DNA from 3 places in the Polaromonas vacuolata genome. Region 1 is predicted to be linked to each of the others. Evidence: predicted binding sites of a transcription regulator. Region 1 holds the regulator's gene; each other region holds the start of a gene.
What was found. The regulator sigma-54, encoded in region 1, starts transcription at its own class of promoters, with help from an activator protein. The targets are predictions, from matches to a motif close to TGGCANGNAANCTGCTTT.

Region 1 (8,011 bases):
CAAGGTTCGGCGTGGCTCACGGATATCTGACCGCCGTTGGCAAAACTGGTTTCCAGACCGGCGCCGCTTTGACGATCAATCACGGTGACGTCGTGGCCGGCTTGGCTCAAAAACCAGGCCGAAGTAATGCCGGTCACGCCGGCGCCTAAAACTGTGACTTTCATATTGAAATTTCCCAAAGACATAAGCTGAGCAAACCGCCGTTTAAGGCGCGCAGCAAACTATGAAAAAAAGGGATTTTTCATGGGACGCGCACGCGCAACTAAGGCGGTGCCGCTCCCACTGTCCTTGGTACCTGAGAGATTCAACCCCGGGCACAGCGTGCGTCTGGGTTTTGCTCCTTCGGTGGCGTCCGCGTTGCGCGGCAGCTCTCTCCAGATTCGGCGTTTATCCATCCAATACATGGGCCTGAGCGATCATGGGAGATTGCGCCTTCGGCGGCTTGCAACGGATGCAAACGCTCTCTTGGGTGAAGTTTGGATTGTGACACAGGCGTGCAGCTTTTAATCTCTAAGACTTGCCGAACAATCAAGCCCGCGCAAAATAAATCGACACCACTCCAGCCAGTAGGTTTGAGTTTTGGCTTGCGGTTTATGATTTGTAGCTTGTTTCTACAAACGCCTCGCTTTAGCGTCATTGACGGACACCACTGACTGAGATTAAAAATTAAGCCAAAAAAGGCAAGAAAAAGCAGTCCGAAACGCATTCCCTCAGATTTGTACGGCAGTACCAAATTGCCACATTGGCTTGACCGTAAAATCAAACCATGCTTCTGATAAAAAACGACCTTCTGGCAGCCTTGGCTGCAAGCCTTGAACAGCTCTCTCCTGGCGCCGGCGCAAAAGCCGCCTTTGAATCTCCCAAGGTAGCCGCCCATGGCGACTTTGCCTGCACCGCGGCCATGCAACTGGCCAAAAGCCTCAAGCTCAACCCGCGCCAAGTCGCCGACAGCCTGCGCCTGCTGCTGCTGGCCAATCCAGTCTTTGACCGCTGGGTAGAGGCGATTGAAATTGCCGGCCCAGGCTTTATCAACATCCGCCTCAAACCCGAAGCGAAACAAGAAACCGTGCGCGACATACTAAAAGCCGGTAGCGTCTACGGCGTCAAGCCACTGACCGGCGAGCGCACGCTGGTCGAATTTGTCTCAGCCAACCCAACTGGCCCGCTGCATGTAGGCCATGGCCGGCAAGCCGCCTTGGGTGATGCGATCTGCAAACTCTTTGCCACTCAGGGCGTAGACGTGTTTCGCGAGTTTTACTACAACGATGCCGGCGTTCAAATTCACACCTTGGCCACCAGCACCCAAGCCAGAGCCAAGGGCATCAACCCGGGCGATCCGCTGTGGTTAGAAAACGCCTACAACGGCGACTATATTGCCGAGATCGCGGCCGATTTCGTCGCGCTTAAAACCGTGCGATCAGACGACCGCGAAGTCACGGCCACGGGCGATATTGAAGACTTGGATGCGATTCGCCAATTCGCGGTTGCCTATCTGCGCCGCGAGCAAGACCTAGACTTGCAAGCTTTTTCGGTACGCTTTGATAACTACTACTTAGAGTCCAGCCTATACAGCTCGGGCCGGGTCGAGTCCACGGTTGAGCGGCTCAAAGAAGCCGGCAAAACTTACGAGCTCGACGGCGCGCTGTGGCTAAAGTCCACCGACTACGGCGACGACAAAGACCGCGTGATGCGCAAAGGCGACGGCAGCTACACCTACTTCGTGCCCGATGTGGCCTACCACTTGGCCAAGTGGGAACGCGGCTTTAGCCGCGCCATCAACATCCAAGGCATGGACCACCACGGCACGATTGCCCGCGTCAGAGCTGGCCTGCAGGCAGCCGACGCCGGCGTGCCGCTGGGCTACCCCGACTACGTTTTGCACACCATGGTGCGAGTCATGCGCAACGGCGTGGAAGTAAAAATCTCCAAGCGCGCCGGCAGTTATGTGACGCTGCGTGATTTGATTGAGTGGACTAGCGCAGACGCCGTGCGCTTTTTCCTGCTCAGCCGCAAACCCGACACCGAATACATTTTCGACATCGACTTGGCGCTGGCCAAGAACAATGAAAACCCGGTCTATTACGTTCAATATGCACATGCGCGAATCTGCTCGGTGCTCGCAGCTTGGGGTGGCGAGCTCGCCACACTCGATAGCGTAGACCTCGCGCCACTGACCAGCCCGCAAGCCCAAGCCTTGATGCTGCTGCTGGCCAAATATCCCGATATGCTGACCAACGCGGCCAGCGGCTTTGCGCCCCACGATGTGGCGTTTTACCTGCGCGAACTCGCCGCCTGCTACCACAGCTACTATGACGCTGAGCGGATTTTGGTCGACGACCAAGCCGTCAAACTCGCCCGCTTAGCGCTGGTAGCGGCGACTGCGCAGGTATTGCACAATGGTCTGGAAGTGCTGGGCGTTAGCGCACCGCGCAAGATGTAAAGCCATTTCAGCAATTCAAGACCGCCTAAACAAACAGCAACACATGCCGCTAAAAATGCAGGCCATGACAAACGGGAGATTTTCAAGCTTATGAACAAACCAACACGCAAGCCTCAGGCCGGCGGAACCATACTGGGCTTGGTGCTTGGCGTATTGCTAGGCTTGGGCGCGGCGCTGGCAGTCGCGGTGTATGTCACCAAAGTACCGATTCCCTTTCTCACCAAAGGCCAGTCACACGGCGCCGAGAACGACGCTGCTGAAGCCAAGAAAAACAAGGATTGGGACCCGAACGCAGCATTGGCCGGCAAAAACCCCGCCAGAAGCGCCGCCAGCGCGTCCGGCACACTTAATCAAGACAGCACAGCACCCGCTATGCAACCACCTGCTTTAACCGCTGCGCCACCCAATACCGTCGACGAAGGCAAAGCCCCTTCTTCCGATCCACTGGGCGACTTGGCCAAAGCCAAAGCGGCGGCAAAACCGATGGACAAAATCAGCACAAAGCCAGTAGCAGCTGCGGCGCCTAGTACCGATCCGTTTAACTACTTCATTCAAGCCGGCGCTTTTCGCACACCTCAGGACGCCGAGCAGCAACGCGCCAAGCTTTCTTTGCTGGGTTTTCAGGCCAAAGTCAGCGAACGCGAGCAATCGGGCAGCATGATTTACCGTGTTCGACTGGGGCCATTTGACAAAAAAGCCGAGGCCGACAAAATTAAAGAGAAGCTGGATGCAAGCTCGGTAGAAACCGCTTTGGTAAGGATCCAGCGATAAACCTGAACTTTCTGTCGTTAAGCCGTCAAACACTGTGTTGGGGCAAGCCTGCCGCGCCAGAATTTTTTCATTCCTCTATTTATTCGGCCTAAGCCAAGAAAGACGATATCCATGCAAAGACGTGAATTCTCACTATCAGCCGTAGCCGCCACCGCAGCAAGCAGCGGCCTGTTATTGCCAAACCTTGCACAAGCCCAAGCCAAAGCGCCAAAAGAAGGCAGTGATTACCTGCTGCTGGACAGGCCAGCACCAACCGAAGCACCCGCCGGCAAAGTCGAAGTAGTCGAGTTCTTCTGGTACAGCTGCCCGCACTGCAACGCTTTTGAGCCGCAACTCACGGCATGGCTAGCCAAGATGTCCAAAAACGTGAGCTTTAGACGCGCTCCGATTGCCTTCCGGCCCGATTTTGAGCCTCAGCAGCGGCTTTACTACGTGCTCGAAGGCATGAACCGTTTAGGCGACTTGCACGCCAAGGTTTTTTATGCAATTCACGTTGAAAAACAAACCCTGAACAACGCCGAGCAAATCGCCAACTGGATCGCCAAGCAAGGCGTTGACAAGGCCAAGTTCATGCAAGCCTACGAGTCATTCCCAGTGGTGACCAAGGTGCGCAAGGCGGTGCAATTGCAAGACGCCTACAAGGTCGATGGCGTGCCGGCTTTAGGCATTGCAGGAAAGTATTACACCTCGGGCTCGCAAGCCCAGTCTATGGAACGCGCTCTGACGGTGGTCGATTATTTGGTTGGCTTGCAGATCAAAGCCTAAGCAGCCTATAGCGTCGCTTTCACCCGGTTACGCATTGGTTTGAAAGCGCGCCAGCGCCCAAAGCCCGCCGCAATTTTTGCAGCGGGCTTTTTTTGTGTTCTTCTTATTTTGTTACGCTCACTTTGACGCTGTGGCAATCAGATACATTGCAAAAGCTGAGCGTTCAAACGCATGGCTACAATAAACAATCTATGCAGCAAGATTCGTGCCCCTTATGAAAAAACTCCACGCCCTGATGGCTGTCCTGGCAACCGTGACAGCCCTTTCCGCGACAGCAGCTTACGCCCAAAGTGCGCCAAAAGCCGACCGCGATATGCCCATGAATGCTGAGGCGGACGCACTGCGCTACGACGACCTCAAGCAAACCAGCGTTTTCACTGGCAATGTGGTGATCACCAAGGGCACCACCATTATTCGTGGTGAGCGCGTCGATGTGCGCCAAGACCCCCAAGGCTATCAATTTGCCACCGTCATCGCGCCCGCAGGCAAGCGAGCCTTCTACCGCAAAAAGCGCGAAGGAGTTGACGAGTACATTGAAGGCGAAGGCGAATTAATCGAGTACGACAGTCAAGCCGACATTGTCAAATTCACCCGCCGCGCTGAACTGCGCCGCTACAACGGTACTACCTTAGTCGATGAGACAAGCGGTGCCTTAATTACCTACAACAACAACACCGATGTCTTCACAGTAGACGGCGGCGCGAAAAACAGCACTGCCGCCAACCCCACTGGCCGGGTACGCGCCCTGCTCTCACCACGCACAGCAGCAGCGCCGCCCAAAGTAGCGCCAACAACTACCCCCGGCCCGGTGCTACGCCCTAGCCTGCGCTTGGGCGCGGACAAAAACTAAGAAACGCATGCAATCGGGTAACACCACCTCACCACTCAACGCATCGAGCGCCAGCAACGCCGTACCAGGCACCAGCCAGTTAATAGCCAACGGTCTACAAAAAGCCTACGGCAGCCGCAAGGTAGTTAAAGACATTTCGCTAGCCGTCAAAAATGGCGAAGTCGTGGGTTTACTAGGCCCTAACGGGGCTGGCAAAACCACTTCTTTCTACATGATTGTGGGTTTGGTGCGCGCCGATGCCGGCAACATCAGCATTGACGGCCAGCCGATAGAAAACATGCCCATACACCGGCGTGCCAGTCTGGGCCTGAGCTATCTGCCGCAGGAAGCCTCTATCTTTCGCAAACTTACAGTACAAGAAAATGTGCGCGCAGTGTTGGAACTGCAATACGATGCTGCCGGCAAACCACTCAGCAAAACGGCCATTGATCAGCGCTTAGACACCTTGCTAGAAGACTTGCGCGTCTCCCATCTGCGCGACTCGCCAGCGCTAGCGCTGTCCGGTGGTGAGCGCCGCCGCGTCGAAATCGCCCGCGCACTAGCCACCCAGCCGCGCTTTATCTTGCTTGACGAGCCGTTTGCTGGCATTGATCCGATTGCCGTGATCGAAATTCAACGCATCATCGGCTTTTTAAAAGCCCGCGGCATAGGTGTTTTGATCACCGACCACAACGTGCGCGAGACACTGGGCATTTGCGACCACGCCTACATCATCAGCGACGGCCAAGTTCTGGCCAACGGCACGCCAACAGAAATCGTCAACAACGCAGATGTGCGCCGGGTCTATCTGGGCGAACATTTCCGAATGTAGGCACAGCGCAGATGAAACAAGGCTTGTCACTGCGCGTCTCGCAGCATCTGGCGCTCACGCCCCAGTTGCAGCAATCGATTCGCCTGCTGCAACTCTCGACCTTAGAGCTCAGCCAAGAAGTCGAACAAATGCTGGACGAAAACCCTTTTCTAGAGCAATCCGAAGACAGCGCAGCGCGCGAGGACTTCGGCCTAGACCAAGTTGACTCGCCGGTCAGTCAAGAGGCTCAAGAATTTGAATCCGTCGCCGAATTCACGCCCTCCCACGACTCGACCAGCAGCAGTCAAAGCACTAGCGAAAACTCAAACGACAACGACAGCACGCCCGAGATCAGCTCTGAAGCCAAGCTCGAAGAAAGCTGGGACGGCGACGGCACAGTAGAGACCTCAGCAGACGACGGCGAATGGGGCGGCGACGCTCAGCCACGTAAAAACAATGGCGATGACAGCGACGCCGATGCCTCTGATTTGGCCCGCAGCCATGAGTCGCTGCAAGACCATCTGCACCGCCAAGCGCTTAGCCTGCGCTTGTCTGAAGAAGACCGCGCCGCGCTGTACTTTTTAATCGAATCACTCAACGACGATGGCTATTTGGAAGACAGCCTAAGCTCGCTCGCCGCAGGTCTAGCCGGCGCTGAACCCGAGCAGCTCGAAGACCGTGAAGATCTAGAACAGCACTTCACAATTGCCCTCAAGCTGCTGCAACACATGGAGCCCGCCGGCGTAGGCGCACGCCACTTGGCCGAATGCCTAAGCCTGCAACTGCTCGAATGTGAAAGCAGCCAAGCGGTGAGTGCGGCCAAGGCTATTTGTCGCCAACCCATGGAGTTACTGGCCAAGCGCGACATCAAGCGCTTAGTTCATCTGTGCGGATTTCCTGACGCCGTCATACGCGCAGCGATTGCTCTCATCGCCAGACTTGACCCCAAACCGGGCCGGCGCTTTATCAATGTTGAGCGCAACCTAATCGTGCCCGATGTGCTGGTCACCAAAGTCGCCAAAGGGTTTAAGGTCGCGCTTAACAGCGACGTAATGCCGCGTCTACGCGTGCACGACATCTACGCCAACGCCCTGAAGCAACACAAAGGCCAAGGCGGCCCGGCACTCACCCAGCGCTTGCAAGAAGCGCGCTGGTTTATCAAAAACATACAGCAGCGCTTTGACACCATTTTGCGAGTCAGCACCGCCATCGTCGAGCGCCAGAAAAACTTCTTCACCCACGGTGAGTTAGCCATGCGGCCGCTGGTGCTGCGCGAGATCGCAGACGAGCTCGGTCTGCATGAATCGACCATCTCACGCGTGACCACCGCCAAATACATGAGCACGCCGTTTGGCACTTTTGAGCTGAAGTATTTCTTCGGCTCAGCGCTGGGCACAGAAACCGGCGGCAACGCATCTAGCACCGCAGTGCGCGCGCTGATTAAGCAGTTTGTGAGCTCAGAGAGTTTAAAAAAACCACTGAGCGACAATCAGATATCCGAAATGCTCAAAGAGCAAGGCATTGAATGTGCACGCCGCACCGTCGCCAAGTACCGGGAAGCCCTGCGCATAGCGCCGGCAAGCCTGCGCAAAGCCCTCACCTGAATCTAGAACTATGAACCAACTTCAACTATTCCTACCCTGCGCCGCCGGCGTCGAAACCTTGCTGGCCACCGAGATCAAACGCGTCACCGGCATAGACGGCAAAGCCTGGCGCGCCGGCGTACAGCTGCAAGCCTCGTGGCGCGATGCCATGCTGCTGAATCTGCACAGCCGCCTAGCCCAGCGCGTGTTGATCGAGTTGCAACACCGCCAATACCGCAGCGAGCAAGACCTCTACAACGCCGCCGCCGAAGTGGCGTGGGAAATTTGGTTCACGCCCAAGCAAACCTTTAAGGTTGAGATCACCGCCCAGCACAGCCCGCTGACCAGCTTGAACTTTGCCGCGCTAAAAATCAAAGACGCGATTGCCGACCGTTTTCGCGACAAGTTCGATGTCCGTCCCGATGTCGACACGCGCTGGCCAGATGTGCGCGTCTACGTCCACCTGACCACAGAAACCGTGACGATTTATATCGACAGTTCAGGCGAGCCACTGTTTAAACGCGGCTGGCGCGAAGACAAAGGCGATGCACCACTGAAAGAAACCTTGGCCGCCGCCATGATCGCCGCCAGCGGCTGGGATGAATTGTGCAAGCAAGGCGTAGCACTTTATGACCCCTGCTGCGGCTCCGGCACGATTGCCATCGAAGCGGCGCAAATTGCCTGCAACATCGCGCCCGGCATTAACCGTCGCTTTGCTTTTCAAAAGTATTTACCGTTTCAAGCCCACGTCTGGGACGGCTTGCTAGACCAAGCCGAAGCAGCTATTACCGAGCCCACGGCAGAAGTCTTTG
Region 2 (8,011 bases), 1.5 Mb from region 1:
CTTGCTTGGCGCACGCGTCGCACTGATTTGAAGGGCAAGAATGCTTAAGATTGATCACCTCACCATACGCTTTGGCGGTTTGGCTGCTGTCAATGATGTCAGCACCATCATCGAAGAAGGAAAAATTAACGCCATCATCGGGCCTAATGGCGCTGGTAAAACGACGTTTTTCAACTTAATTAGCTGCGTCTATAAACCCACTTCAGGCACCATCACTTTAGACGGACGCGACGTAACATCCCTGCGTACCGACCAAGTTGCCCGTCTCGGCGTAGCGCGTACTTTTCAGACGACGTCGCTGTTTAACGGGGCAACCGTACTCGACAACCTCATCGTTGGCCACCGCTTGCGCACGCGCTCAGGCTTGCTCGATGTGCTGTGCAACTCTAGCCGGCTCAGGGAAGAAGAACGCATCTGCCGCGAAAAAGCCCGCGATGCGCTTGACTTTGTGAGCCTCTCACACATTGCCAACCGACTAGCCGGCGACATTACCCAGGAAGAACGAAAACGCGTAGCTTTTGCACTAGCGCTGGCCACCGACCCCAAGCTGCTGCTGCTAGATGAGCCAGCCGGCGGCTTAAACCCAGAAGAGACGCTGGGCTTGGCTGAGTTGATACGAAAAATGGTTAGTCACGGTCTAACGGTGTGCTTGATAGAACACAAAATGAACATGATCATGAGCCTAGCCGACAAAATTTTGGTGCTTAACTATGGCGAAAAAATCGCTGAAGGAACACCTGCAGAGATTCGCGCGAACCCAGCGGTGATCGATGCTTACTTAGGGAGCGACCATGCTGGCATTTGAGAATTTATCGCTACGCTACGGCAGTTTTTTGGCCTTAGACGGCGTGACAATGCATGTAAAAGAAGGCGAGTTGGTGGTTCTTTTAGGCGCAAACGGCGCCGGTAAAAGTTCGATTTTTTTAACCGCCAGTGGCATCCATAAAGCTGCCGGTGGCAGCATTCGCTATGGTGACAAAGAACTCGTAGGAATGCGTGCATCACAAATCGTTGAAGCCGGTGTGGTGCAGTGCCCTGAGGGACGCAAGTTGTTTCCCGGCATGTCGGTGCTGAAAAATTTAATGCTGGGCGCTTATGTTCACAGACGTGATCCAGCGCCGAGTAAACGCATGTTGGAAGAAGTGCTTGCACTGTTTCCGATTCTTGCGGAGAAAAAAGACGATCCAGCAGGCTCACTCAGCGGTGGTCAACAACAAATGGTGGCCATTGGCCGCGCCATGATGGGCCGGCCCAAAGTGCTGCTGCTCGATGAGCCGTCGCTAGGTTTGGCGCCACTGGTGATCAAGCAAATGTTTGAAGTCATACAAAAAATCAATCAGTCCGGTACGACCGTGATGCTTGCAGAGCAAAACGCATTTGCCGCACTCAAGATCGCTCACCGCGCCTATGTCATAGAAAGCGGACGCATCGTGATGGAGGGCGACCCAGAAAAGTTACTCGCCGATGACACGATACGCAAAGCCTACATAGGCACCTAAGCAACTTAGCAACTAAGCGACTAAGCACTTTTCTTTTTTTCACACCCAGGAGACAAAACCCATGAGAAAAAACCCATCAGCTTCAAAGCTGCCTTCACGCCTGCGTATGTCGGCGCTTATTCTGGCTTGTGCAACCCTCACAGCCGGCCCCGTATTAGCGCAAGAAATTGTCAAAATCGGCTACTCTGGTCCACTCTCAGGTGGTGCTGCTCAGTACGGTAAAAACGTGCTCGATGGCGCGCTGATGGCGATTAACGAAGTCAATGCGACGAATCCAGAAATCGCAGGCAAAAAAGTCAAGTTCGAGATGGTCTCACTAGACGATAAATATAGCCCGAGTGAAACCGCCATCAACGCCCAGCGTCTGGTGCAGCAGTACAAAACCGCAGCTATATTGGTACCGCATTCAGGCGGTATTTTCGCCTTGCAAACGACTAACGAAGCGCAAAAATACCTGCTGCTGGCGTATAGCAGCGTGCCGCAAATCACCAACCGCGGCAACAAACTGACGCTGCGAATTCCGCCAGAGTTCACCTCTTACATCAAGCCTTTTTCGGCATACTTGATGACACGCTACGGCAAGAAGATCGCTTTGATCGGTGCCGACCACGATTACGCCAAAGCTTGGGTTGCAGCCTTTAAACCCGCATGGGAAGCCGCTGGCGGCACGGTTGTGGCAGAAAACCCCATGTCTTACAACCGCGCGACCGACTTCTACAGCGGCGTGAGCAAAGCTTTAGCGGCCAAACCTGACGTGTTGTTTGTTGGCGGCGCTTCTGAGCCGACTGGCTTAGTCGTCAAACAAGCCCGCGAATTAGGTTTTAAAGGCGGCTTTTTCGTCATCGATCAAGCCAAGCTTGACGAAATGGCAAAAGTGACCGGTGGCTACGGCGCTCTTGAAGGTGCGATTGGCGTGCTGCCAGTGGTGGATGACCCAGCGCCTGAGATGAAAGACTTTGTTGTTCGCTTCCACAAGATTTACCCTAACCGTGATCCAGGCTCTGAAGTGGTCTGGAACTACACCGCCATCCACGCCACGTTGCAAGCTATGAAATTAGCTGGCACTACGACCGATGCAGTCGCCATTCGTGCCCAACTGCAAAACGGTTACAAAGCCTTGAGCTCTGCACAAAATCCTGGCGGTGTAACCGGCGTTGACGCACAAGGCGGAACCATCACGGTCACTCGTGGCGGCGCTGTTGAAAACGGCAAAGTTAAGGTCATAGAGACCCCGGCTGCTAAGTAAGCATCTTCATAGTCATTGAGATACCGGTTGTTTGCCGCTTGCGGCGCAACCGGTATTTTTTTGTCTGCTAACAGAAGGTCTCTCACCTTAACGAAGGCGTTGCAAACGCTCTTTTGGAAGCGCAATTTATAACAGTAGTAACGCCAAAAATATCGTCTGAATTTTTAGCGCCCTACTCATGTAAGACTACTCCGATTTATGCCGGCTAAATCACATCACCAATTCACATCCCGATCCGGCGTCGCGCTGATTCGGTGAATGGACAAATCTGCACCGTCGAACTCTTCTTCTTGCGTCATGCGTAAACCCATAGTGGCTTTAAGAATACCGTAGACTAAAAATCCTGAAAGCAAAGCCCAAGCCACACCCATCAAGCTGCCAATCACCTGCGCACCAAGGCTGACTCCTCCTAAACCGCCAAACGCTTTGCTGCCAAAAATACCAGCAGCAATACCGCCCCAAAGACCACATAAGCCGTGCAGCGGCCAGACGCCAAGCACATCATCAATCTTCCATTTGTTTTGAGTCAGTGTGAACATCACCACAAACACTGCGCCGGCTATACCGCCAACCACCAATGCGCCCAGCGGATGCATTAAGTCGGAACCGGCACAGACTGCAACTAGTCCAGCCAAAGGGCCGTTGTAGACAAAGCCGGGATCGTTCTTACCAAGAACTAACGCAACCAGTGTGCCGCCCACCATCGCCATGACGGAGTTAACAGCCACCAAGCCTGAAATTTTATCTATGGTTTGTGCGCTCATGACATTAAAGCCAAACCATCCAACCGTTAGCACCCAAGCGCCTAGCGCAAGAAAGGGAATGCTTGATGGTGGATGAGCCGAGACACCACCATCTTTGCGATAGCGGTTGTTTCGTGCACCAAGCAATATCACTGCCGGCAGCGCCAGCCAACCGCCGACAGCATGCACGACGATAGAGCCGGCAAAATCATGAAACTCAGCGCCGGTCAAAGACTTAATCCAAGCTTGGACACCAAAGTGTTGGTTCCAAACTATGCCTTCAAAGAAGGGGTAGACAAAGCCGACTATGACAGCCGTTGCTATGAGTTGTGGGTAGAACTTTGCCCGCTCCGCAATACCGCCCGAAATAATGGCGGGAATCGCGGCAGCAAAGGTCAGTAAAAAGAAGAACTTGACCAGCTCATAGCCATTTTTTGCGGCCAACTCTTCTGCACCCATGAAAAAATGCGTGCCATAAGCCACGCCATAACCGACTGCAAAATAAACCACGGTAGAGACTGAGAAGTCAGCCAGTATTTTCACCAAGGCGTTGACCTGATTCTTTTTTCTGACCGTCCCGAGTTCGAGAAAAGCAAAACCTGCGTGCATGGCGAGCACCATGATGGCGCCCAACAGAATGAACAAGACATCTGAGCCCTGTTTTAGTGCTTCCATAAATTCCTTTTCGAGCAATTACTTTAAATTTGGTGCGATATTGTGCAATTTATTTTAAATTGCACCAATTACAAGCAATTTTTGCGCCAGAAATGTGCTTTTGAATGCACTGAAAACACTCTTTTTTAAAAAAGCTTTTTTAGATTTTTGTAATCAGAGAAATATTTAGCTGGCGGACAACTGGGCAAAAAAAAAGCGAGCTTTTAACCCGCTTTTATACAAACTGACGCCGCTCGCTTCAGCACCAGTCTGACTTGAAGCAAGCTAATCGATTTTTGCGCCCGAGTCCTTCACCACTTTTGTCCACTTGGTGATTTCAGCTTTTTGATGTGCGGCAAGTTGCTCAGGCGTTGAGCCGATTGGCTCTAAGCCAAGGTCAAGCAAACGCTTGGCGACCGCTGGTGACTTAATGATTTTGCTGACCTCTAATTGCAGCTTATCAATAATTGGCTTGGGCGTATTAGCCGGTGCAAAAAGTGCAAACCAAGAAACCGCTTCAAAGCCGGGCAAACCAGACTCGGAAATGGTGGGAATGTCCGGTGCCGCTGGCGAACGCTGCAAGCTGGTCACACCCAGTGCGCGCAGTTTTCCCTCCCGAATGAGGGGCAAACTAGACGGCAAATTATCAAACATCATGGTCACCCGACCACCGAGCAAATCGGGAATAGCGGTCGCCCTGCCCTTGTAGGGAATGTGCGTCATATCAATGCCGGTCATGGTTTTAAACAACTCGCCAGAAATATGAATAGAGGTGCCAGTGCCCGATGAAGCGAAATTCATCTTGCCCTCTTTTTTGCCCAGCGCAATAAAGTCTTTGAGATTTTTAGCCGGTGAATCGTTGTTCACCACCAGTACATTTGGCGTTGAGGCCAGCAGAGTAATTGGGGTGAAGTCCTTGACCATGTCATACGGCATCGAAGCGTAAATAGCACCATTAATGGAGTGCGTGCCCACCGTGCCAACCACAATGTTGTAGCCATCAGGTGCTGACCTTGCCACATAGTCTGAGCCAATATTACCGCCGCCACCGGGCTTATTTTCAACGATCACACTCTGGCCCCAAGCAGTTGTCAAACGTTCGGCCAAAATGCGTGCCAGCGTATCAGGTGCGCCGCCGCTGCTAAAAGTAACAATGATGTGAATCGGCTTGGCAGGATAGGCTGACGCATTACTAGTTTGTGCGATTACGGATGCAGCAGCGCTAATAGCAAGCAGTGTCAAACCAGCACGAAAAATCAATTTTTTCAGCATCTTATCTTTCGGTAAACCTTCATTGTGAATAGCTTAGAGGCCTAAGGTAGAGAGGGTTTTCCAGTGTCTCTGACTCGACAAGTCATTGACAGTTAAGCCTCTAAATTAGAGGGCTAAATTTTTTAAACAACACCTGAACAAACGTCGCTGAAATGCGGCCATTCAGATTGATGAAAGTGTGCTGAAAATGAGTGTTAAAAAACTGTTTGACCTGACTGGCCAAGTCGCGCTGATAACCGGCGGCTCGCGCGGCTTAGGCCTGCAAATGGCGGAGGCCTTGGGCGAGATGGGTGCCAAGCTAGCCATCACAGCGCGTAAAGCAGATGAGTTGGAAGCGGCCAAAATTCATCTTGAGGCCATGGGCTATGAAGTTCAAACCTTGGTCTGCGACTTGTCTAAGTTCGACCAAATACCGGGCTTGGTAGACCAAGTGCTGGCACGCTACAAAAGCATTGATATTTTGGTTAATAACGCAGGTGCTACTTGGGGTGCAAAAGCTGAAGATTATCCCGATGCAGCGTGGCACAAAGTAATGGATTTAAATGTCAGCGCACCGTTTTTCTTATCCCGCGAAGTCGGCAAGCGCTGCATGATTCCGAATGGGCGTGGCAGCATTATCGTCACCGCTTCAGTCGCCGGTCTTAAAGGCACGCCACCAGGCATGCACACGATTGCCTACAACACCTCAAAAGCAGCGGCAATTAATTTTGCCCGCACACTGGCCTCGGAATGGGGCCATTACGGCATTCGCGTGAACGCAATTTGCCCGGGCTTTTTTCACAGCAAACTCGCCAGTGGCTTAATAGAAAAACTAGGCGCTGAACTGATTGACCGGTCTCCGCTGCGGCGTATTGGCGGCGACGAAGATCTAAAAGGCGCAGTGGTATTTCTGGCTTCAGATGCCTCTAGGCATATCACGGGTCAAGCTTTGGTGGTTGACGGTGGAGCGAGCATTATTTAATCAGCTTAAGAACACGCCTTTGCAGGCGGTGGAAAAACTTTTCTAAATCCTGCCCTGCGCCCTAGCGCGGGTCTGCTCAAAATCAGCCGGCGTTTCATAGCGTCGGTCTGATTTACCCGCTTTGAGCACATAGCCTGGAACGCCATGGCCAACCAAACCTGGCATTTGCGCGGCGCACGCTAGCAATGCATCGAGGTCAACGCCACTGCTGTAGCCCATGCTCTCAAGCATATGGGTCAAGTCTTCGGTGCAAATATTCCCTGTCGCGCCCGGCGCATAAGGGCAGCCACCAAGTCCGCCAAGAGACGCATCAAAATGATCAATTCCAGCCGCTAAACCGGGCAATACATTGGCCAATCCCATGCCGCGCGTATTGTGAAAATGCAGCGTGATTTCAACCCCATGCCAGCGCTCGACCAAGCCTTGGCAGATGCGTTCTACCTGCGCTGGATTGGCCATGCCAGTGGTGTCGCATAGCGTGATTCTGCCTACGCCCTGCTCTTTAACAAACCAGTCGCCCAAAGCCAAAACCTCGGCCACCGGCACATCGCCTTCCATGGGGCAACCGAAGGCAGTGGATATCGACAAATTAATCGCACTTTGACCTTCGGCAAGACGGCAGATATCAGCGAGCACGCGGCGCGACTGCTGGCGCGTCATGCGGGTATTGCACAGATTGTGCGTCTCGCTGGCTGACATAACCAGATTGAGTTCATCAGCCTTGCATTCGAGTGCGCGTTCAGCGCCACGCATATTCGGCACCAGTGCAGCGTAACAAACGCCGGGTAAGCGCTCGATTTGGCAGAGCACCATTTCGGCATCGCGCAGCGCAGGTATAGCCTTAGGAGAAGTAAAAGATGTGACCTCGATTTTGTGCAGGCCGGTGCGTGATAAGGCGTTGATCATGCGCACTTTGTCTTCGGTTGCGACAAATTGACTTTCAATCTGCAGGCCGTCACGCATGGCCACGTCGTGAACATAAATTCGTCTTGGCGTCATCAGCTAATCTTTCATTGAGGGGTCGAAAACAGAACCGTATTTTTGACATTACCTTAGCACTTTCTACAGCAAACGCGGAACACATCTAGACCAATAAGCGCTGAGTCAGGCATTAAAATGCAAGGTTAAGCTAAGTACTTAGCGCCGAGCAGACGTCAACAACAGCCAAGGTATATCGAATGAAATTTTTAATCCGTCTGTTTTTTAAAACAGTGCGAACCGTGATGGGACCGCTATTACTAATTTGGGAAATCATCAAACGCCCAAAGCCGATGCACAGACAAGCCGCACTGCAAGCCAAGGTCGACAACGAATGCCGTGATCTTGCGCTGTTTCAATTCAAGACTTGCCCGTTTTGCATGAAGATCAGGCAAGAAATGCACCGCTTGTCTTTACCGATTGAGCGCCGTGATGCGCAGCACGATGCAGCGAATCGAACCGCATTAATAGCCGGCGCTGGCTCAGCCAAAGTACCCTGCTTAAAAATTACCAACGCCAAGGGCAAGGTCGAGTGGTTAACAGACTCAAAAGCCATCATCAGTTATTTACGCGGTCGATTTGAAAACGCTGGAATTTAAATAATTTTAAAACGCAATAGTTTGTGTCTACGCCTAGATATCGCCTAATTTGTGCATAA
Region 3 (8,011 bases), 680 kb from region 1:
GCCGCAGAATTAGCCACCAGCCAAGCCATGGCGGACTGCTTTAACAGCAGTCAATTACAAGCCGGGCAATACCCGGCCGCCGTGGTGATGCCGTTGCTGGCATTAAATACTTTGTGCGACGAGCTCGCTGGTTGTGCCGGTGTCATAGGCGTGGACAGCGGCGTCAGTCACATTGCCGTCGCACTGGATTTACCGCACGTGCAGCTGTATAACTTTGACACCGCCTGGCGCACTGGGCCGGTCTCTTTTCCCGCAGCAAAGCCAAGCCGTCAGCTCAGCGTCTACGGCCTACCCGTGCCAGAGGTCGCCGCGGTATGGCAGGCTTGGCAATGCGCGGCCCAAGCATGAATCGCTTGATGCTGCGTTTGTATGCGTTAGTGATGTGGCTGAGTCAGCCCTTGCTGCGGCGCAAACTGGCACGCCGCGGTCAGCTTGAGCCGGGCTATGGCTACGCCGTAGCAGAGCGCTTTGGCCACTACAGCCAGCCGTTAGAAACGCGAAGTGAGCTGGTGTGGCTGCATGCGGTCTCGCTCGGTGAGACGCGCACAGCAGCGCCCTTGCTGGCGGTTTTGCGTGAACACTATCCCGACCTGCGCATCTTGCTTACTCACGGCACGGCCACCGGACGCGAGGCGGGCAGGGCGTTATTGCGTGCGGGTGATGTGCAGGTCTGGCAGCCTTGGGACAGCCCTGCGGTGGTGCGGCGGTTTCTGCATCACTTTAAGCCGCGCCTGGGACTGTTGATGGAAACCGAGGTCTGGCCGGTCACGCTAGCCGAGGCTAGGCGCTGCGCTTTGCCCATGCTGTTAGTCAATGCCAGGTTGTCTGAAAAATCCCTTGCCCAAGCCCTGCGATTGGCCAGCTTATCGCGCCCAGCTTATAGCGGTTTAAGCGCTGTACTCGCGCAGACTGAAGCCGACGCTAGCCGCTTTGCCCGCTTGGGCGTGACGCGGCTAAGCGTGTCTGGCAACCTCAAGTTCGATGTCAGTCTGGATGCTGCCTTGCTCGCCAAAAGCCGCCTCTGGAAGCGGGCCGAACCGCTGCTGCTGTTTGCCAGCTCGCGTAAAGGTGAGGAAATCGATTTTCTAAGCCAGATTCGCCAGTTTAAAGATCAGCCCAAGCGATTAGTTAGCCCGCGTTTTTTGCTAGTCCCGCGTCACCCCCAGCGCTTTGATGAAGTCGCCGAGTTAGCGCGCGGTCTGGGTTTGAGCGTTTCGCGTCGCTCCAGCTGGTCAGATGCCGGCCCAAGCGCCAGCGCTGAGGCGATGCAGGCCGATGTCTGGCTGGGCGACTCACTCGGCGAAATGGCCTTGTATTACGCGCTAGCCGACGCGGCATTGCTAGGCGGCAGCTTTGCGCCCTTAGGTGGACAAAATCTGATTGAAGCCGCCGCCTGCGCTTGCCCCATCGTCATGGGCCCCCACACATTTAACTTTGCCCAAGCCGCTGAGCAAGCCCAAGCCTGCGGTGCAGCCCAGCGCGTAGCCGATATGACTCAAGGCTTTGCCGCCGCTATGGCGCTGATCAGCCATCCGCAGCAATTGTCTGATGCAGCCCGTGCCAGTTTGGCGTTTGCCGCTGGCTATAGCGGAGCGGCACGCTTGACGTTTAAAGCCTTGCAGCCATTTTTGCGTGATTGAGTTTGCTGGTTAACCTGAAATTTGAAGATCCAGTTCTCTGGCGCCATCATTTTTTAGTCCACCTTAGTCCACCTTAGTCCACCTTAGTCCACCTTAGCACCCGACGCCTTGACTACTTTTTCATATTTAGCCAACTCGTTTTTCATCAGGCGGGCAAACTCTTCTGGCGTACTGGCTACTGGTTCGGCCATTAACAAGGCGAAGCGGCTTTTGATTTCGGGTGAATTGAGCGCTGCGGCAAAGGCATGATGCAGTTTTGCAATCACATCTTTGGACGTACCGGCCGGTGCAACTAAGCCCCACCAAGTATCAATCTCAAAGCCCTTGAGCGTTTCTGATAACGCTGGCACATCGGGCAAGGCACTGCTGCGCGCTAAAGTCGTCACAGCCAGTGCTTTGAGCTTGCCTGACTTGATACCCGCAGCCGCCGTTGCCAAATTATCAAAATTGAAATCGACCTGACCGCCTTGCAAGGCAAGCTGCGCTGGATTACCACCGTTGTAGGGAATGTGCAGCGCGAAAACACCGGCTCTGGCTTTGAAAATTTCACCGGCTAAATGGCCAGCGCTGCCGTTGCCACCGCTGGCGTAATTGAGTTTGGCTGGGTTGGCTTTTGCATATTTAATCAAGTCCGCTACGCTGTTGATATTTAGCCGCTTGGCGGTTTCGGCATTCATCACCAACACGTTTGGCACACGCAGCATTTGCGTGATGGGTGCGAAATCCGTCGCTGCATTAAACGGCATTTTGCTGTAGAGCCAAGGGTTGATCGCATTGGTTGCAACGGCTGCAATTCCAATCGTCATACCATCGGGCGCAGCCTTGGCCAGCATGTCCAAACCGATGTTGCCGCCGGCACCCGGCTTGTTTTCAATGATCACCGTGCCCAAGGTATTTCTTACCCCTTCAGCCATCATGCGTGCCGTCACGTCTATCGGACCACCGGGTGCGTAAGGCACTATCAAGCGTATGACTTTTGATTGCGCCAGTACGCTGCTAACGGGTGCAAGAAAAAGAGCCATGGCGCAAGCCAGGCCCGCCATTAACACTCTTTTAGAAGAGCTAGCCCTGTCACTTTGGTATTTGATTTTCATACCAAGATTGTCACACCCCAGCTTGATGCTGAGGGTTGCATTAAGCGCTGCACTGCTTTGCACTGAACAATCAACAAAGAGCGGTTAAAAAAAGCAAATTTAAAAGCGCTAATTGCTAGCCGCGCTAAAAGCGGATGGCTGATTGATCAAAGCTCAGTGCGCAGCGTCATCACCGATTAAGCCAACGCGTGTTAAGTCAGCGCAGCAGCTTTTTCTTTTTCCGTGATGAAAGAGTCAGCGAAAAATTCGTCTTCAGGCAAGCCTGCAGCAATGTAGGCAGCTTGCGCTGAGTCCACCACTATGGGCGCGCCGCAGGCATAAACCTGATGACCCGAAAAGTCGCTAATGTCTTGCAAAACCGCTTGGTGAACAAAGCCGGTACGGCCAGTCCATGCGTCTTCAGGCAGCGCGTCTGACACCACGGGGAAATAGCTCAGGTTTGGCATTTCTGCGACTCTGGCTAACACCCATTCGTGCAGGTATAGGTCTTGTGGACGGCGACCGCCCCAGTACAACACCGTGGGGCGGGTAATGCCCTTGAACTGCATGTGCTCAATCATGGCTTTAATGGGCGCAAAGCCGGTGCCTGAGGCCAGCATCACCATCGGTTTTTCACTTTCTTCGCGCAGGTAAAAGCTGCCGTAAGGCCCTTCAATACGCAAGATGTCTTTTTCTTTCATGGTGGCAAACACCGGATCGGTAAATTTACCGCCTGGCGAATGGCGAACATGCAATTCAAGACCCGGGTTATCGGTTTGCTGGTGTGGTGCGTTGGCCATAGAGTAAGCGCGTCTGTCGCCGTCTCTGAGCAAGAATTCAACATACTGACCGGCGTGGTACTTAAACACATCGCTGGCTGGTAATTGCAGGCGCATCACCATCACATCGGGCGAAACTTTGTTTAACGCGTTAACCCGTACCGGCATTTTTTTGATCGGAAAAGCGCTTTCGTCGGTGACTTGGCGCGACTCCAACACCACGTCGGTTTGCGCGGTTGCGCAACAGGTCAGGATAAATCCAGCTTCTTCTTCTTCCGGCGAGAGGGCTTTGGCTTGGTGCGGCCCTAGCGTGACAGTGCCAGAAATTTTCTTGCATTTGCAAGACCCGCAAGCGCCGTCTTTGCAGCCATACGGCATGCCAATGCCTTGGCTGATGGCGGCTGCCAGCAGGGCTTCATCTGGGTTGACGGTAAAAGATCGCCCGCTGGGCAATACTGTGATGTTAAAACTCATAGTGGTTATCCTTAAGACATCTGGTTTTTTAATGTGGCCACTAAAGCGGCGCATCCCCCAATTTTGCCCTCAAACTCAAACCCTTTAGGCGCACTGCCTTCTCGCTTTCGCCGCCAACGCGTTTTAATCATTGGCTGTGGTGACGTCGGCATGCGCGCTGCGCGTTTGCTACCGTCCCGGATTCGGGTGCTGGCGCTGACTTCTTCGGCCTCCCGGCTGGATGAGCTTCGCGCTCAGCAGATCACGCCATTGCTCGGTAACTTAGACGATAAAAGCACGCTGCGTCGGCTCTCAGCGTTAGCTACAAGAGTGCTGCATTTAGCGCCGCCGCCGAATCTTGACCCCTATGCCCGCACCGATCCCAGAACGCTAGATTTGCTACGCGCGCTGCGGCTGCGCAGTCTGCCGCAAAGCTTGGTCTACGGCTCAACCAGCGGCGTGTATGGCGACTGCGAGGGCCAGCACATCGATGAAACCCGCACCTTAGCGCCCCAGACTGGCCGCGCTTGGCGCCGTGTCGATGCGGAAGACCAATTACGTCTGTTCGGGCGCGGCACCGGCAGCAAGGTTCATATTTTGCGCATACCCGGTATTTATGCGCTCGATCGAGTGGGCGGCACGCCTGAGGCTAGGCTTCGCAAGGGCACGCCGGTGCTGCTGGCCGAGGACGATGTTTATACCAACCACATTCACGCCAACGATTTAGCGCGCGCCTGTTTAGCCGCGCTATGGCGCGGCAGGCCGCAGCGTGTGAGCAATGTCAGCGATGACACCGATCTCAAAATGGGCGACTACTTTGACTTGGCCGCGTCCCTCTACGGCCTGGCGCCGCCGCCGCGCTTAACGCGCACAGAGGCGCAACGTTTGTTACCGGCAATGCAATTGAGCTTTATGTCTGAATCGCGCCGTATGGACAACAGCCGGCTTAAAAAAGAATTGCGCTTGAAACTGAACTATCCCGACGTGGTTAGCGGCTTGCAGAAAAAAATCTAAAAACGTTTTTTTCTGCGTCGGCCACTTTGGCCTGAGTCTTGCATAAGTGCTGGCATGGTTTATATAAATACTTTGTCACCTAATGATTCAGAGGCTTTTCTAAAGCGTATTTCAGGCTATGCTCTGATGCGACGCAGCCTTTTTCTATCAGGGTTTAGCCTAGCATGAGTGCTGGATTTACCACTCTCATAGCGCATGAGAGGATGGCATGACCTGGTCCATAGTTGCACGCGACACCAACGGAGATTTGGGTGTTGCCGTTGCCAGTCGCTTTTTTGCAGTCGGTGCACTTTGCCCATTTGGCCAAAGCCATGTGGGCGCGTTGGCCACCCAAGCACTGGTCAATCCCTTGCTCGCCGCGCCTTCACTTTCCGCTATGGCTGATGGACGCGATCCGGCTGAAATTTTGCGCACATTGTTAGCGCTGGACGCGGGCATTGCGCAGCGCCAAATTCACCTTGTCGATGCGCTAGGCCGAGGCGCTGCCCACACCGGTGCAGAGTGCGTGGACTGGTGCGGTCACAGTTTGCATAACGGTTTTTCAGTCGCTGGCAATATGCTCGCCGGGCCTGAAGTGATTGCCGCGACTGCCCAAAGTTATAAACACAATAATGCGCTGCCATTTGCCTTGCGTTTGATTCTGGCTATGCAAGCCGGTCAAACCGCTGGCGGCGATAAGCGCGGCAAGCAAGCTGCGGCCTTACTGATTTACTCGGGTCAAGACTATCCCGCGCTAGACATTCGTATTGACGACCATACAGAACCACTGGATGAATTGCTCCGCCTTTACCGCGTGAGTTTGGAGCGTTACTTGCCTTTTTCACAATGTCTCGCGACGCGCGAAAACCCCAGCGGCATCATCGATCGTACAGAAATTGATGCCCACATAGCGCGCTTTCACGCCGCCCAAAAATCCCCGGAGCCACAAGCATGAGCGCATTGTTAGAAGTAAAAAACCTAAGCACGTGTTTCAAAGTTGAAGGCGGTGAATTCACCGCTGTTGATCGCGTTAGTTTTTCCGTTCAAGCCGGCCGCACACTGGGCATTGTGGGTGAGTCCGGTTGCGGTAAAAGCGTCACCTCGCTGTCCATCATGGGCTTGCTGCCCAAAGGCCAAGGCCGTATTGCCAGCGGCAGTATTGTTTTTGATGGCGCTGATCTGACGCAGTTGTCTGCGCCTGAGATGCGGGCTTTGCGCGGCAACCGTATTGCAATGATTTTTCAAGAGCCCATGACCTCATTGAATCCGGCCTTCACGATTGGCGATCAATTGACAGAGGCGATTCGTTGCCACCGCGATTTAAATCCAGCCCAAGCCAGAGACCACGCGATAGAAATGCTGCGCCGTGTGCGTATACCCGCACCAGAGCGGCGCATAGACGAGTATCCGCACAAACTCTCAGGCGGCATGCGCCAGCGCGTCATGATTGCCATGGCTTTGTGCTGCGAGCCAGCCCTGTTGATTGCCGACGAGCCGACCACCGCATTGGATGTGACTATCCAAGCCCAAGTGCTGGAATTAATGCGCAGCCTGCGTGAAGAAACCGGCACCGCCATCATGCTGATCACGCACGACTTAGGCGTGATCGCTGAGCTGGCTGACGATGTGCTGGTGATGTATAGCGGCCGGATTGTCGAGCGCGCCAGTGTTAAAGATTTGTTTGAAAATCCCCAGCACCCCTACACCATTGGCTTGCTGGGATCGATTCCTAAACTGCATTTAGAACAAGACCGGCTTGCGGCCATCGAAGGCCAAGTACCCACGCCCATGAGTGGTTTACAAGGCTGCCGGTTTGCGCCGCGCTGCCCGTTCGCACAAGATAAATGCCATGCCGAGCCACCCCCGCTAACCGACTTGGGCGATGGTCACCAAGCGGCTTGCTGGATGGCGCCTCTTGATTTTTCTAGCGAGACAGTTGCATGAACGACGCGAAGAAAAATAGCAGCACGCCTTTGCTGCGAGTGGAAAAATTAGTCAAACATTTCCCGGTTCAAAAAAGCCTTTTTAGCCGTGATAAAGCCGTGGTGCATGCGGTCGATGGTTTGAGTTTTGAGTTGCGTGCTGGCCAGACTATGGCCTTGGTCGGCGAATCGGGTTGCGGAAAATCGACCGCTGGCCGTTTGGTGCTGCGCTTGCTAGAGCCTACTTCCGGCAAAGTTTGGTTTGAGGGCCAAGACTTGATGACGTTAAAACCCGCGGCCATGCGTGAGCGCCGGCGTGAGTTGCAGATGATTTTTCAAGACCCTTATTCGTCACTCAATCCGCGCATGACGGTAGAGCAAACGCTGATCGAGCCTTTGCAATTACACGGCTTAGCGCGTGGTCGGCAAAAAGCGCGGGCGATTGAATTACTCGATTTGGTCGGCCTGCCCGCGCAGTATTTGCAGCGCTATCCGCATGAGTTTTCGGGCGGTCAGCGTCAGCGTATAGGGATTGCCAGAGCGCTAGCGGTTGAGCCGCGTTTGATTGTGTGTGATGAGCCAGTGTCGGCACTCGACGTGTCGATACAAGCTCAGGTCGTGAACCTGATGCAAGACCTGCAAAAACAACTCGGGCTGGCCTATGTGTTTATCGCCCACGACTTGGCGGTGGTCAAACACATTGCTTCGCATGTGGCGGTGATGTATCTCGGCCAGATGGTGGAATACGCGGATAAGAAAAGTTTGTTTGATCAGCCGCGTCACCCCTACACCCAAGCCTTGCTCAGTGCGATACCGCTGCCAGAGCCCGGCTTGGTGCGCCAGCGTGTGCTACTGCAGGGCGATGTGCCGAATCCGGTTTCGCCGCCTAGCGGCTGCCGCTTTCACACGCGTTGCCCGCACGCCAAAGCGCGCTGTGCCGAAGAAGTGCCAGAGCTTTTATCTGACGGCGGTCACAGCGTCGCGTGCCATTTTTGGCGCGAGATTGCAGCCAGTGCACCGCCTGCTGAAATGCATATTCCCACCCCGAATCGGCGTTTGCAAATTTTGCAAGCGGCTTTTTCTAACAGCGCTGCCAAACAAGTATTGCCCGCAGCGATTTGATTTTCATCTTTTTTCAAACGCCAATTCTT

Region 2: the regulator sigma-54 is predicted to act here: its motif matches at 4,235-4,252, upstream of HC248_RS09040 (ammonium transporter).
Region 3: the regulator sigma-54 is predicted to act here: its motif matches at 4,987-5,004, upstream of HC248_RS12955 (DUF1028 domain-containing protein).

What each region holds. Positions count from the first base shown of each region.
Region 1 covers NZ_CP051461.1:3,519,877-3,527,887, forward strand. Annotated here, with positions in the region: gene HC248_RS16040 (D-amino acid dehydrogenase) at 1-164, opposite strand, end outside; glycine riboswitch at 387-478, opposite strand; gene argS (arginine--tRNA ligase) at 767-2,440, shown strand; gene HC248_RS16050 (SPOR domain-containing protein) at 2,531-3,211, shown strand; gene HC248_RS16055 (thiol:disulfide interchange protein DsbA/DsbL) at 3,323-3,976, shown strand; gene lptA (lipopolysaccharide transport periplasmic protein LptA) at 4,212-4,826, shown strand; gene lptB (LPS export ABC transporter ATP-binding protein) at 4,834-5,637, shown strand; gene HC248_RS16070 (RNA polymerase factor sigma-54) at 5,649-7,220, shown strand; gene HC248_RS16075 (THUMP domain-containing class I SAM-dependent RNA methyltransferase) at 7,231-8,011, shown strand, end outside.
Region 2 covers NZ_CP051461.1:1,980,564-1,988,574, forward strand. Annotated here, with positions in the region: gene HC248_RS09020 (branched-chain amino acid ABC transporter permease) at 1-48, shown strand, start outside; gene HC248_RS09025 (ABC transporter ATP-binding protein) at 41-805, shown strand; gene HC248_RS09030 (ABC transporter ATP-binding protein) at 792-1,499, shown strand; gene HC248_RS09035 (ABC transporter substrate-binding protein) at 1,561-2,745, shown strand; gene HC248_RS09040 (ammonium transporter) at 2,961-4,163, opposite strand; gene HC248_RS09045 (Bug family tripartite tricarboxylate transporter substrate binding protein) at 4,428-5,414, opposite strand; gene HC248_RS09050 (SDR family oxidoreductase) at 5,602-6,375, shown strand; gene HC248_RS09055 (hydroxymethylglutaryl-CoA lyase) at 6,418-7,374, opposite strand; gene HC248_RS09060 (glutaredoxin family protein) at 7,554-7,952, shown strand.
Region 3 covers NZ_CP051461.1:2,843,415-2,851,425, reverse strand. Annotated here, with positions in the region: gene waaC (lipopolysaccharide heptosyltransferase I) at 1-348, shown strand, start outside; gene HC248_RS12975 (3-deoxy-D-manno-octulosonic acid transferase) at 345-1,640, shown strand; gene HC248_RS12970 (Bug family tripartite tricarboxylate transporter substrate binding protein) at 1,724-2,683, opposite strand; gene HC248_RS12965 (CDP-6-deoxy-delta-3,4-glucoseen reductase) at 2,926-3,966, opposite strand; gene HC248_RS12960 (NAD-dependent epimerase/dehydratase family protein) at 4,030-4,959, shown strand; gene HC248_RS12955 (DUF1028 domain-containing protein) at 5,168-5,893, shown strand; gene HC248_RS12950 (ABC transporter ATP-binding protein) at 5,890-6,882, shown strand; gene HC248_RS12945 (ABC transporter ATP-binding protein) at 6,879-7,982, shown strand.